DNA from 2 places in the Nitrospirillum amazonense genome. Region 1 is predicted to be linked to the other one. Evidence: predicted binding sites of a transcription regulator. Region 1 holds the regulator's gene; the other holds the start of a gene.

What was found. The regulator PhoB, encoded in region 1, activates phosphate uptake and scavenging genes when phosphate is short. The targets are predictions, from matches to a motif close to TNTCATAAAACTGTCA.
Region 2: P5F91_RS01845 (HesB/IscA family protein) is a predicted target of PhoB. The motif match lies at 4,047-4,062, and genes of this name have one in related genera.

The regions. Positions count from the first base shown of each region.
Region 1 is NZ_JARPAF010000002.1:551,937-559,143, forward strand. It holds gene ubiB (2-polyprenylphenol 6-hydroxylase) at 1-497, opposite strand, end outside; gene P5F91_RS08720 (class I SAM-dependent methyltransferase) at 500-1,354, opposite strand; gene P5F91_RS08725 (PIG-L deacetylase family protein) at 1,476-2,261, opposite strand; gene P5F91_RS08730 (AraC family transcriptional regulator) at 2,509-3,345, opposite strand; gene P5F91_RS08735 (FAD-dependent oxidoreductase) at 3,493-4,665, shown strand; gene P5F91_RS08740 (hypothetical protein) at 4,677-5,063, shown strand; gene phoB (phosphate regulon transcriptional regulator PhoB) at 5,119-5,823, opposite strand; gene phoU (phosphate signaling complex protein PhoU) at 5,922-6,686, opposite strand; gene P5F91_RS08755 (ATP-binding protein) at 6,927-7,207, opposite strand, start outside.
Region 2 is NZ_JARPAF010000001.1:463,320-470,526, reverse strand. It holds gene nifW (nitrogenase stabilizing/protective protein NifW) at 1-200, opposite strand, end outside; gene cysE (serine O-acetyltransferase) at 184-909, opposite strand; gene nifV (homocitrate synthase) at 943-2,070, opposite strand; gene nifS (cysteine desulfurase NifS) at 2,094-3,275, opposite strand; gene P5F91_RS01850 (NifU family protein) at 3,296-3,601, opposite strand; gene P5F91_RS01845 (HesB/IscA family protein) at 3,613-3,933, opposite strand; gene P5F91_RS01840 (hypothetical protein) at 4,215-4,817, shown strand; gene P5F91_RS01835 (Rieske (2Fe-2S) protein) at 4,845-5,222, opposite strand; gene P5F91_RS01830 (nitrogen fixation protein NifQ) at 5,234-5,848, opposite strand; gene fdxB (ferredoxin III, nif-specific) at 5,856-6,158, opposite strand; gene P5F91_RS01820 (CCE_0567 family metalloprotein) at 6,174-6,407, opposite strand; gene P5F91_RS01815 (NifX-associated nitrogen fixation protein) at 6,426-6,896, opposite strand; gene nifX (nitrogen fixation protein NifX) at 6,902-7,207, opposite strand, start outside.

The sequences.
Region 1 (7,207 bases):
AGGTCGATGTCGCGGCGGAAGGCCAGTTCCACGCCGGGGCGGAGCACCTTCACCGCCACCTCCTTGCCCTCCGCCGTCACGGCGAAGTGCACCTGGGCGATGCTGGCGGCGGCCACCGACTCGGGCTCGAAGCTCTGGAAAATCTCGCCCAGCGGGCGGCCCAGCTGCTCCTCGATGATGGCCACGGCCTGGGGCGTGGGAAAGGGGGGCAGCCGGTCGCGCAGCAGGGCCAGGTCTTCGGCCACGGCGTCGCCCACCAGGTCGGACCGGGTGGACAGGGCCTGGCCCAGCTTGATGAAACTGGGGCCCAGCTCCTGGATGGCGGCGGCCAGGCGCTGGCCCTTGCGGCCGGGCGCCCGGTTGTTGTTCATCAGGCGCAACACCAGGGCCACGCCCGGCGCCACGTCGCGGAATTCCTCCGGGAACAGGGCGCCATGCCGGCCCAGCGTACGCCCGATGATGTACAGGCGGCGCAGGTTGCGCAGGATGCGGAGCATGGTCAGACGCGCCAGGCGGAATGGATGGCGGCCACGCCACCCGTCAGCGGCCGGGCCTTGGCCTGGCTGAAGCCCACGGCCTCCAGCCGGCGGCACAGCGCCTCCCGCTCAGGGAAGCGGCGGATGCTTTCCACCAGGTACTGATAGCTGTCGCGGTCGCCCGCCACCACCTGGCCGATGCGGGGCAGCACCTCGAAGGAATAGCGGTCGTACAGTTCCCGCAGGATGGGCAGGTTCACCTGGCTGAATTCCAGGCAGTAGAAGCGCCCACCGGGCTTCAGCACCCGATAGGCCTCCGCCAGGGCCTTGTCGATATGGGTGACGTTCCGCAGGCCAAAGGCGATGGTGTAGGCGTCGACCGAGCGGTTGGGCAGGGGCAGCGACTCGGCATTGCCCACGGTCCACTGTAACCCTCCAGTGGGCAGGCCGCCGCGCGTGTCCGGCGTCTGGTCCCAGCCTGGCATGGACCCTTTGTCGATGCCGCGGTCGCGGCCCACCCGCACCATGGCTTCCGTCAGGTCGCAGACCATGATCCGGGCGGCAGGCGCCTTGGCCGCCATGCGGAAGGCGATGTCGCCCGTGCCACCGGCCACGTCCAGGATGGTCTCGCCCGCGCGGGGGTTTACCAGGCTGACGAAATCCGCCTTCCACAGCCGGTGGATGCCCACCGACATCAGGTCGTTCATGATGTCGTAGCGGCTGGCGACGCTGGAGAACACGCCCTGCACCAGCGGCGCCTTCTCCGCCGGGTTGATGGCGCGGAAACCGAAGGATCGCGCTTCCCGCTCCTGCGCCGTCAGGGCGTCGGTGGCGGTGGTGTCTGCGGTGAAGGGCGGGGGCGTGGGATGGTCGACCATGGCGGCACCATAGCGTCGGCAGGGACGCTTGGGTAGCGGGCTTGGTGGGCAGCCCTGCCCTGAAAAGGTGGCAGGATAAACGGCTTATCCATTCGGCGGGGGACCAGAAGCCGGCCAAGCCTCAACACGGCCGCACCCGCCAGAATCGTTCGGCCGGTCTTCCGTCCCCGGTTTCTTCGGCGAAGCGCCGCACGGCGGCGCGCCAGTCGTCGGTGAAACGGAAAATGATGGGGACCTGCGATGTGTAGCAGGCGATGGCCGCCAACCGCCGCTCGAAAGCCTCGTCCGCGACCGGCACGGTCACTGGGCTGCCCAGGCGATCGCCAACCTCCGCCAGCCGGGCGGGTACGCCCGACGGCGTGTGGATGGCGTAGGGGCAATCGACATAGGCGAAGATCGTCACGCCGCGATCCGCCAGGGCGGCGCCCGTGGCGAAGGCGATACGGTGGTCGACATGGCCGCCGACGCCCAGCGGAACGAAGACCGTATTTCCCTCCCGCCATTCCGGTAGGCCGACCAGTTCTTCCGCCATGTGGTCCGCCATCTCCAATTCTTCGGCATGGATGGGTCCGAAAAGATCGGCGTCGCTGGTGTAGCGCTCGCCCCGGTAGATCGCGTCGGGAATGCCGAGCCAGCGCAAGTCACACCCAAGCGCGTCGGCGGAGGCCTGGTCCTCTGCCCGCCTGATCCGGACCACTTCGTCCGGATCGCTTATGCGCCACCGCTCATGCTTCCAGGCGGCGAAGTCATCCACCATGGTCGCCACGATGTCGCTGGCGCAGACCGTGATTATGGTGACTGGCTTCCCGCCCGTCGCCAGTAATGCCGCCGTCCCGCCACAGGACAGGGCGACGTCGTCGTAGTGAGGCTGCAGGAACAGGGCCGACGCGGTGTCGAGCGGGTTCATGGGAAACGTCATATGCCCCGGGGTCGCTGCCTGGTCCGCCCACAGCATGCTGCAGGTACGGGCCGGCGGACAAGTCAAACGTACGGGAAAGGCCAACGGCGACTGGGGTCGCGGCTGTTGCGTTCGCATCCCGCGACCCGCGGCTCACGCTGATATCACGCCCGGGGGCGTCGCCGGCCGACCGCACGGTGGGATCATGTCCAGCTCGGTCGGTAGCGGGCTTGGGTGAGCAGCCCTAAGCGGAAGGTCAGGCTGCCACCCCCCTTCGGGCGAAATAGCGGGCGGGGGGCTCGCCGAAGGCACGGCGGAACATGGCGATGAAGTTGCTGGGCGTGGCATAGCCCAGGGCGTCCGCCACCTCCGCCACCGCCTCCCCCTTCGCCAGGCGTTCCAGGGCCAGGGTCAGCCGGGCCTGCTGGCGCCACTGGGTCACGCTCAGGCCGGTTTCCGCCGCGAATAGGCGGCGGGCGGTGCGTTCCGACAGGCCAGCGTCGCGCGTCAGCACGTCCAGTGTGCGGTCGTCGTCCGGCGTCTCCAGCAGGCGCAGGGCCAAGCGCAACAGCCGGGGGTCGGTGGGCATGGGCAGGTGCAGCGGTTCATCCGGGGCCAGGCGGACTTCGTCCAGCAGCACGGCCAGCAGCCGCTCCTGCTCCGGCGTCAGCGTCGCCTCCAGCGGCCATTCCGCCACCCGCCGCACCAGGGACTGCAACAGGTCGCTGATGCCCATGACGCAGGGACGATCGGGCAGGCCGGCGCTGGCCTCCGGCGTCAGCAATATACCCCAGCCGAACAGCGCGCCGCTGATGGTCAACTTGTGCATCATGCCGGGCGGTATCCACCCGGCCCGCAACGGTGGCAGCATCCAGGACCCATGGGCGGTGCGGATATGGATCAGGCCGTTGGCGATGCAGAACAACTGCCCCCGCCGATGGGCGTGCCAGTCGATCTCCCGCGTGCCCATGTGGGTCCGGTCCTCCGCCGAATGGCTGCCCCAGAAGGTCACGACGGGCGGGCCGTCTGTCCGCTCGCACATCTCCAGGAAGGCTTCCTTGGTCATGGGGGCGGTGTCGTGGGTGTGGCGCATGGGCGTTCCAAAGGGCGGATGGCTGGGCGGGCGGCTGGCGATCGGTTTGGCCGTTTCACATTATTTTTCGTCCGACTGTCGTTATCAAGCTTGTCCTGTTTCACGGTACCGAATCCCCAGTGCGGAGTTTTGGCGGACGGTGACGAGATGGACGGGACGCAGGTGGCGATCATCGGCGCGGGCCTGGGTGGCCTTTGCCTGGCGCAGGCGCTGACGCGCGCTGGAATCGACTGCGTGGTGTATGAACGGGATGCGGGCGTGGACAGCCGCTCCCAGGGCTATCGCCTGCGCATCGACGCGGACGGTGCCGATGCCTTGGCCCGCTGCCTTTCCCCGGCCCTATATGACCTGTTCCGGCGCACCTGCGCCGTGCCCGCTCCCCGCACCCGTTTCCTGGACGGTCGGCTGGTGCCGGTGACCGGCCGGGCGCCGGCGGTATGGAGCGCGGCTGATGACGTTGCCCCCAACCGGGAGGTGGCGGGCGACCTTTGCGCCCATCGCCAGACCCTGCGGGAAATCCTGTTGACCGGCGTGGCGGACCGGGTGCGGTTCGGCGCAGCCTTCCAGGCCGTGGCCGTGGGCGAGGACGGTCGGGCTCACGTCGCCTTCGCCGACGGCACGTCGGTGCGGGCCGGCCTGGTGGTGGCGGCCGATGGCATCAATTCCGCCGTTCGCCGGCAGTTAATGCCTCAGGCGGAACCGCTGGACGTGGGCGCGGTCTGCCTTTACGGCCGCACCACCCTGACATCCCAAGTGCGGGCGGCGGTGGGGGACGACCTCTGCGCCGGTACCAGCGTGGTCTTCGCCGACGGCTATGCCGGCATCGTCGAGCCCATGCTGTTCGACCCCACGGAGGGCGAGCGGGGCGGGCTCAGTCCCGTGGACGACTATCTGTACTGGGCGCTGATTGGCCCCAAGACCCGGTTGATGGGGCGCTTCCCCGATGCCGCGCCGGCGGTGGTGGCGGATCATCTGGCGCGCGACTGGCATCCCCAATTGCGCGGCCTGTTCCGGCATGCCGATCCCAGGGGCATGGCACTGCTGCCGGTGCGCAGTGCGCGGCTGGCCCGCACGTGGCCCTGCTGGGCACTGCCCCCCGTCACCTTCCTGGGCGACTCCATCCATGCCATGAGCCCCGCCGGCGGCTTGGGCGGCAACGTCACGCTGCGCGACGCCGCCGTGCTGGCGGCCAGCCTGTCCCGCATTCCATCGGCCACGGCGGCGGCGCGGGAGTATGAGGCGGAGATGCGCACCCGTGCCGCCCGCGCCATCCACCTCTCGGAAGTGGGCGCCGCAACATTATTCGCGGATGTGTTTTAAGGAGATTGAGGATGAGCCTGTTCGAGATACACGATCTCAGCCGCTTTCCCGTGGTGACGACCCGCCCCGGTACCACCCGGCCTGGCTACGCGCCGCAGTGGGAACGGGAGATGGACGCCCTGCTGGAACGGGGCCTGCCCTTCGTCATCATCATGCGCGATCCCCCGGAGGGGGAGGCGCATGAAGACCGGCGCCTGCGCGGCCTATGGCTGAAGCGCAACCGCGACACCTTGGCGGGATTATGCCGCGCGGTGATCACGGTGGAGCCGAATGCGGTGCGTCGTGCCGCCTTCAAAGCCCAGGCCGTCATGGCGGTCAAGGCCTTCGGCGTGGCGATGGAGGTGGCCGCCACGGCGGATGAGGCGGCGAATCTGGCGACGGCCGCCCTCGCCGCCTGATGCGGGTACCAAGCAGCGGCACGTGGTTTCCCCTCGCGCAGCCGATATGGAAATATCAAGCCGACTTCATGTCCAGGGCGTAGCCGGCCGAGCGCACGGTGCGGATCATGTCCAGCTCGGTGTCCTCGTTCAGGGCCTTGCGCAGGCGGCGGATGTGCACATCGACGGTGCGCGGTTCGACATAGACGTCGTGGCCCCAGACGATGTCCAGCAACTGCTCCCGCGAGAACACGCGGCCCGGGTGCTGCATGAAGTGGCGCAGCAGGCGGAACTCGGTCGGGCCCAGGTGGATGTCGCGGCTGTTGCGGCGCACCCGATGGGCCGCCAGGTCCATGCTGATGTCGCCATAGCGCAGCAATTCCTCGGCCAGCGAGGGCACGGCCCGGCGCAGCACGGCGCGGATGCGGGCCACCAGCTCGGTCGGGCTGAAGGGCTTGGAGATGTAGTCGTCGGCGCCGGAGTTCAGGCCGCGCACCTTGTCCGCCTCCTCACCCCGGGCGGTCAGCATGATGATGGGGATTTCGCGTGTCTTGGGGTTGCGGCGCATCTGGCGGCAGACCTCCAGCCCGCTCATCAGCGGCAGCATCCAGTCCAGCAGCACCAGGTGCGGCGCCTGCTCGTCGGCCAGCAGCAGCGCTTCCTCGCCGTCGCCGGCGGTCAGCACCCGGAAGCCTTCTTTCTCCAGGTTGTAGCTCAGCAGCGTGACGAGGTCGGCTTCGTCCTCGACGATCAGAACCAAGGGCTTCAACGAGGCGTTCATGGGGTGTCCCTAAAACTGGCTGTCCGGGGTCGGGTAAGCGGTGGCAAGTCTAAGTCGTCTATAGGCTCGGGCGTGAGGAACGGCCCGGGGGGAAGGGCTCACAGATCGTCCACGGCGTCGGCGCCGTGCAGGCCGCTGCCGTGCAGGTCGACATCGGCCGTGGGGCCGACGACGAAGCTGGACTGGTCATGCTTGGGCCGGTCGGAGGTCAGCGTCTGGCCCAGCACCAGGAAGTGGATGGTCTCCGCGATGTTGGTCGCGTGGTCGCCCGCCCGCTCCAGATTCTTGGCGATGAACAGCAGGTGGGTGCAAGGGGTGATGTTGCGCGGGTCTTCCATCATATAGGTCAGGACCTCGCGGAACAGGCTGGTGTACAGGTCGTCCAGCTCCTCATCCCGGTTCCAGGCGTCGATGGCCTTGCCCACGTCGCGGTCGATATAGGCGTCCAGCACGTCCTTCAGCATGCTTTCCACCAGCTTGCCCATGCGCGGGATGGCGCTGACGGGCCGCACGGCGGGAAGCTTGGCCAGCGCCATGCTGCGCTTGGCGATGTTGGCGGCATAGTCGCCAGTGCGTTCCAGGTCGGCGGAAATCTTCAGGGCGGCCAGGATTTCGCGCAGGTCGCTGCCCACGGGCTGGCGCAGGGCCAGCATGCGCACGGCCTCCTGCTCGATGCCGCGTTCATAGTCGTCCAGCTGGTGGTCGGCCTGCATCACCCGAGCGGCCAGGTCCACGTCGCGGCGCACCACCGCCTGGACGGCGCCGTCCACCTGGGCCTCGGCCACGCCACCCATCTGGGTGATCAGGTTGGACAGGCGCTGCAGCTGCTGCTCGAACGACTTAACCGTATGCTCGGCCGGCATCTTCTTACCACCCCACCCCCGGCGGTCCTGGCCGGGGCATGAAAAACGGCGGCCGGCGGGACACATCGCCGGTCGGGCAGGGTGGACCATAGCGGCAGGTCGCTATGGAATTGCTACAGATAAGCGACAGTTTTATGACGGCGCATCCGGGCGAGCTGTGCCCTGAAAGCTATGCTACCTCAGTGGCTTATCTCATACGGGGGTAGCGCTACCACGGGTATGGCCGGCGCCGGCCCACCCTCAAGCGGCACCCCGGCCGCCTTCCTGTGACAGATTCGGGGCAGATTGGGGTACGGGCTTTTCCGCCTTCTCCGCCGCCTTTTCCACGCCGGGCAGGTGCACGGTGAAGGTGCTGCCCTTGCCCACCTCGCTGTCGATGGTCAACCGGCCGCGGTGGCGGTTCACGATGTGCTTCACGATGGCCAGGCCCAAGCCGGTGCCGCCCAAGGCGCGGCTGCGGGCGGCGTCCACGCGGTAGAAGCGTTCGGTCAGGCGGGGCAGATGGGTGCGGGCGATACCCT
Region 2 (7,207 bases), on a different contig from region 1:
CCACGACAGAGCGTCCGGATTTCGCCCTCGTCCAGGCCGGTGAACGCGCCCTCCACCTCGCTGCCGCGCAGGTACTGGCCCATGCGCCGCAGGATGTGCAGGCGCGCGACGCGGACCACCGCCGCCTCGAACGGCACCTCCAGGAACACGAAGAAATCCTCGGCCGACGACAGCCGCGACAGCTCATCCAACACGCCCATGATCCCTGCCCTTCGCTTCGGGTTCGTACAAAAGCGCCGCCAGCCGGCCCTGCGTGTGGGCCAGGCGCGCCTCAAGAAAGGCGATGCGGTCCAACATCAGGGTCAACGCATCCCCCACCGGATCGGGGATCAGGTGGTGGTCCAGGTCGATACGGCCGGCCGTGCCCCGCCGGGTGCGGGGGTCGCGCACCACCCGGCCGGGAATACCGACCACCGTCATCCCCGGCGGCACGTCCTCCACCACCACGGAATTGGCGCCGATGCGGGCGCCGGTCCCCACGGTGATGGGCCCCAGCACCTTGGCACCGGCGCCGATCAGCACGCCGGACCCGACGGTGGGATGGCGCTTGCCGGGCGACCAGCTGGTCCCGCCCAGGGTGACGCCGTGATACAGGGTCACGTCGTCGCCGATCTCCGCTGTTTCCCCGATGACCACGCCGGCACCGTGGTCGATGAAGAAGCGCCGGCCGATGCGGGCACCGGGGTGGATGTCGACATTGGTCACCAGCCGCGCGAACCAGGACAGCAACCGGGCAGGAAAGCGCAGGCCGCGCCGCCACAGCCGGTGGGCGATGCGGTGGTGGATGACAGCGTGCAGCCCCGGATAGGTCAGCGCGATCTCCATCGTGTGCCGGGCCGCCGGGTCGCGCGCCTTCACGCAGGCGATGTCCTCACCCACCAGCCCCCACAGTCCGCGTTCCTGTGCCATGGCCGCCCCCATCCCGCCGGTCCGTCACCCTGGTCAGTCGCCAGCGGCCTCGTAGAACTTCAAGAGTTCGCCCTCATTGATGGGGCGCTTCCAGGCGACGGCGCAGTTGCGCACCTCATCCAGCACGCGGCGCGTGCGGCCCTCATCCGGTGACAGGCCCAGCGATTCCAGGGCGTTGTTGATGGCGGCCATGCCGGAATGCTTGCCCAGCACGATGGAGCGCACGCGGCCGAACCAGGCGGGGTGGATGGCCTCATAGGTTTCGGGGTCACGCAGCAGGCCGGACACGTGGATGCCGGACTCGTGGGCGAAGACGGCCGAACCGACGATGGACTTGGCCGCCGGGATGGGCCGGCCGGCGGCTACGGCCACCAGTTCGGCCAGGCCTGTCAACTGGGTCAGGTCCACGCCCGTCCGCCGTTGGGCGATGGGACCCAGGGCGGCCACCACCTCTTCCAGCGCCGCGTTGCCCGCCCGCTCACCCAGGCCCAGGACGCAGACGCTGGCATGGGTGGCGCCGCCGCGCACCGCCGCCAGGGTGTTGGCGGTGGCCAAGCCAAGATCATCGTGGCCGTGGAATTCCAGTTCCAAATCCGTCTCCGCGCACAGCTGGCGGAAGATCTCATGGGTGCGGAAGGGATCCAGGATGCCCACGGTATCGGCGAAGCGGAAACGATGGGCGCCCGCCTCCTCCGCCGCGGCGACGACGCGCAGCAGGAAGTCCATCTCCGCCCGGCTGGAATCCTCGCCGCCGACCGCCACGGCCAGGCCCCGGTCCCGCGCGTAGGACACCACGCGGCGGATGCGGGGGATGATGTCCTGGCGGCTGATCTGCAGCTTCACCCGGATCTGCCGGTCGGACACCGGCACGGACAGGTTCACGCGCGTCAGGCCGGTGCGCAGGGCGGCGTCCACATCGGCCTCCGTCATGCGGCACCAGGCAATGGCCGCCGCCTGGTGGAGGGAGGCGCCGATCTCGGCCATGGCCTCGATCTCCTCGGCGCCCATGGCGGGGATGCCGGCCTCGATCTCATCCACGCCGGCGGCCTCCAGCTTGCGGGCGATGGCCACCTTTTCCGCCGTGGTGAAGGCGACGCCGGGCGCCTGTTCACCATCGCGCAACGTGCTGTCATTGATGACGATGGGCGGTGCCTTGAGCATGCTGCGTCTCCTTGAGCGAAGGGTCAGGCGAAGGTGGGGGCACGGTCCCGCCAGAGGGGCGAACTGGACCGCAGGCGGCCGACGATGTCGGGCAGGACATCCAGCACCCGGTCGATGTCGGCGACGGCCGTGTCACGGGAAAGTGAGAAGCGCAAGGCGCCCCGGATGGCGCCGGCCGGCACGCGCATGGCGCGCAGCACATGCGACGGCTCCGTCCCGCCGGAGGCGCAAGCCGAGCCGGAGGACACGGCAATGCCCGCCCGGTCCAGCATCAGCAGCAGGGCGTCGGCATCGACATAGTCGAAGGCGATGCAGGCGGTGTTGGCCAGGCGGTTGCCCCGGTCGCCCAGAACGTGGGCCTGGCCGATCCGCGCCAGCACGCCTTGCTCCAGCCGGTCGCGCAGACGGCCGATCCAGCCGCGTTCCGTTTCCAGATAGCGCGCCGCCAGGTCGGCCGCGGCGCCCAAGCCAACGATGCCGGGTACGTTTTCCGTTCCGCCGCGCCGGCCCCGTTCCTGCCGGCCGCCGCGCAGCAGCGGACGGAAGGCGGTGCCCTTGCGCAGGTACAGCGCGCCGATACCCTTGGGACCGTGCAGCTTGTGTCCCGACAGCGACAGCATGTCGATGTCCGTGTCCCGCAGGCCCAGGGGCACCCGGCCCACGGCCTGGACGGCGTCGGTGTGGAACAGGGCGCCGGCGGCATGGGCCTGGCGTGCTAGCGCCGCCACCGGAAACAAGGTCCCCGTCTCGTTATTCGCCCACATGACGGAGACCAGGGCCGTGCGCGGCCCCAGCGCCCGTTCGAAATCGTCCATGTCCAGGCGGCCGTCGCCGTCCACCCCGACCGTGTGCACCTTGATGCCGCGCGTCTTTTCCAGGTGCGCCGCCAGCGCCAGGATGGCGGGGTGTTCCACAGCGGTGGTCACGATCTCATCCCGGCCGGGCTGGCTGTCCAGGGCCGACAGGATGGCCGTGTTGTTGGCCTCCGTCCCGCCGGAGGTGAAGATGATCTCATGGTCGTGGGCGGCGCCCAGCAGGGCCTGCACCTGGCGCCGCGCCAGCCGGATGCCGTCCGCCGCCGCCGCGCCGACGGCGTGGGCGGAGGACGGGTTGCCGAACCGCTCCGTGAACCAGGGCAACATGGCGGCCACCACGCTGGCGTCGGTGGCGGTCGTCGCATTGTTGTCGAGGTAGACGGGGCGCATGAGATGGTTCCCCTCCCGGATTAGTGCGGGCCCGGCGCCCGGCCCAGGACCGGGACCAGGCGGACGAAGGTTCCCAGGCGCTCCACCACCCGGGCCTGAATGCCGTCCAGCGTGGCGCTACTGAGGCGGCACATGACACAGGCCCCGGTCAGCCGGACGCGCACGATGTCGCCCTCCACATCCAGCAACTCACAATCCCCGCCGTCCCGTTGCAGGCCGGGGCGGATTTCGGCGATGGCGGCGCGGATGACCTGGACGCGGCGGTCTTCCGTCCCGTCCGGCACCGCCCGGTCAACCGTCTGTTCCTCAAGCGTGGGGATCAGCATGGCCGGCCCCCTCAACCGAAGGACTTGCCGCAGCCGCAGGCGGACTTGGCGTTGGGGTTGTCGAAGGTGAAGCCCGAACCTTCCAGCGCCACGACGAAGTCGATGGTGGTGCCGTCCAGCAGCTCATGACTCTTGGTGTCGACAAAGACCTTGACGCCGTCCTGGTCGATGACGGTGTCCTCCGGCCCCGCCTCGCCGGCCAGGCCCATCATGTATTTGTAGCCGGCGCATCCGCCGGCATCGACGCTGATGCGTAGCCCGCCCGTGGGGTTGGCGGCGCCGGCGATGGCGCTGCGGACGGCATTCAGGGCGCTGGGGGTCAAGTTGATCATGGGGCACCTGCCAGGGTTGGTGACCTGCGATCCTCCGCAAGGGACGTGCCAAGGCCGAGTTCATTGGAAAATATGGGTTTTCCCGCCGAACCCTGTTGCGTTCACACCCCCGATGTCGGGTTTGCGACAGGGGTATTTGCTGCAATCGGTGGGACGGGACGCGCGAAAAATCCCGCAAATCCAAGGGTGGCGGACCGGTTGCCCCAACCGGCAAAGCCTTTGCAAAGGGGCGCTCGAGGCCCCGCCCCCGCGGGCCTCCCCCGTACAGGAGCCGCACCCCGATGACGACCACCGCGACAACGATCGAAAAAACCGCCCTGGCCCGCCTGGCCCAGGAAGACCGCCTGATGAACGCCGTGCTGAAGGCGCCCACGACCAAGCCCGGCCGCTTCGGCTTTCGCGGCGACATCGCCCTGAAGTTTCAGCCGCACATCGCGGATGAAAAGCGCCCGCCGGAGTACAAGCTGGAACAGGTGCTGACCTACGCGCAGGAGGGAGAGGCGACGATCCCCGTGCTGGCGGGCTACATCCATTCCTTCGCCTACCTCAAGGACGTGTCGGAGGTGCTGTCCGGCCTGCTGCGATCCGGCGGCAAGTACTTCATCTTCTGCAACAACATCGACCTGCTGGCCGGTTACCAGGTCACCCTGAACGGCATCACCTTCATCGTCCTGCCCTGCGATGAATCCACCGTGTGGAAGGAGATGATGGACCTGATGGGCGTCGACAAGAACGACATCAAGAAGCTGGACACCGCCGGCAAGCTGGACGTGCTGCTGGATGTCGCCCGGCGCTTCGACCGAAGCTATCCGGCCATAAGCTATGAGGATGGCGTGGCGCAGATGCTGCCGGTGAAGAACCGCAACGAGAACCGGCCGGTCTGATACCCGGTCTGATACAGGGCGGGGGCGCTACGGCGCCTCTTCCACCAGGGTGACGCCGGTGACGCAGATGTCGCCGTCCTCGACGGACAGCGCCACCGGCTCAAGCCCGGCGCCCTGGCAGGGACCATCCACGCACAGGCCCGTGCCCAGGTCGAACAGGGCGCCGTGCTTGCCGCACATCAGCCGTGTGCCGTCCGGGTCCAGGAACTGGTTGCGTTCCCAGTCCAGGTGCACGCCGTTGTGCGGGCAGCGGTTGACGTAGCCCACCACCTGCCGGCCCCAGCGCACAACGATGATGCCCCAGGGCCGATGCTCTCCCTCGTCATCAACGCGCAACAGCTGAAAGCCCCGGGCCTTGCGGCTGGGGATGTCGTCCACGCGGCACAGGACATAAGTCTCTGACATGGGCGGTATCTTCAATGGGCGGGCGGAGGCCGGCCGGAGCGGAGGTGGGCCAGCATGGCCTCGCCGTCCTCCGCCCCGAAGCAATGGTCGAAGTCATCGCACTCGGTACAGATGGGGGCGGTGCACAGGGTGAAGCCCTCCGCCCGGCAGATCATGCGGAACAGGAACTTCTTCCATTTCATGTCCTGGCTGTTGCGGCGGGCGAGGCCGCCGAAGTGGCGCTGCATCAACGACGACAGCTCGCCCCGGTTGCGCAGACCCAGATCCTGCCAAAGGTGGTTGGGTCGGCTGCACCGTCGGGCGATCATGGTCGCCAGGTCGCGCTGCAGCGGGGTGCCGCCGTCGGCATACATCCACAGCAGGTCACGCACCGCCTGCTCATCCTCCTCCAGCGCGGCGGGGCCGTCCGCCAGCGCGGCCATGCCGGCCCAGGCGCCCGGAAACAGGCGGAGGGCCAGGCCCTCAAGGGCGATGCCATCCAGGCCGGCGCAGAGCGGCAAAGATCCCCGCCCCGCCAGCGCCTCGGCCCAGGCCAGCGCCAGGATGCTGGCCACCACATGCAGATCGAAGGGGTCGGCCGGCCCCGCCCGCTTCATCAGCCAGCCATACGCATCGGCGGCACGCATCACTTCCTCACGCCGCGTCCGCCGCCAGGGGCGCATGGGTCTGGCAATTGGCGGGGCAGACGCGGGCGCAGGCGCGGCAGCCGACGCAGGCGCCTGCGTCGTCCATGACCATCACCTTCTTCTCGATCTCATCATCGTCATCATCATTGCCGAGATCGACCAGGTCGCCCTCCTCGGTCAGGCCCTTCAGGACCATGACCCCACGGCCGCAGACCTTGAAGCAGCGACCGCAGCCGATGCAGCGCTTGGCATCGATGGCGATCAGGAAATCCGGCTGCCAGGACCGGCCGTCGCGGGTGAGCGAGGACATGGGGGCGAACTCCTTCTAAGGCGCGACGGACAGCTGGGCGGCGGTGGCCCCGGCGGTTTCCAGCGTCTTCAGGTCGGCGCGCTTGAGCTCCAGCGCCGCGAAGGCGTCGTGGGCGCGCTGTGCCACCTCCAGGATGGAGGTCCAGTTGACGGGCAGTTCCTCCGACAGGTCATGCAGGTCCATCTTGGCCTGCATGGCCCGGGCCGATTGCTTCTTGATCTCGTTCTTCAGGGCCTCGACATCGCTCATGGCAATTCCCCTATCCGCTCAATAACGGGCGACGTCGGGAAAGCGCCCGATCATGTCCACGCCCGCCTGGACGTATTTGCCCCCCTCCTCCGCCAGCTTGGCCAGGGTGTCGAAGCCGAAGCGGTGGACATCGCGCAGCTGCTTGTTCACCACCACCAGACGGCCGCCGATCAGCACCATGCGGCCGAAACCCTCATGGCTCATCTTCAGCATGGGGGACACCATGACGCCCGTCGCCTGCTCGATGCTGAGCGCCACGGCGTTGAAGAACAGCTCCAGCCGCCAGATGGTCTCCGGATCCGGATCGCCCAGGATGGGCAGCTGCCGCCGCTTCTCCTTGTCGACGATGTAGGGTTCCAGCAAATCCAGGTCGGCCTTGCCCTCCCAGGTGCCGTGGGTGTCCTGGGCGCGCCAGATCACGATCAGCTGGCGGATGAAGGGGCTTTGCGCCGCCACCGTTTCGGGCGGCAGTTCCAGAACGTCGGACATGGGTATCAATCCTCGAAATCCAGAGTACGGACGGCCCCCTTGGCCATGGCCTTGCGCAGCCAGGGCGGCGGCGTGCCGTTCAGCACGGCGCGCAGGCGTTCCAGCAGATCCTCGATGGGTTCCGGCTGGGTGACCTTCATGGGGTGGATGTTGCTGGCGACGACGCGGGCGGCGCCGGACCCGCCGATGGCGGCGACATAGAGGATGGCGCAGTCCTTGATCGCCTCGATCTTGGGCGCCAGCTTGTCCTCGTTGCCGTCCTCCTGCAGATCACCGGCGAACTCCACCGCCTGCAGCAGGCGATAGCCGTC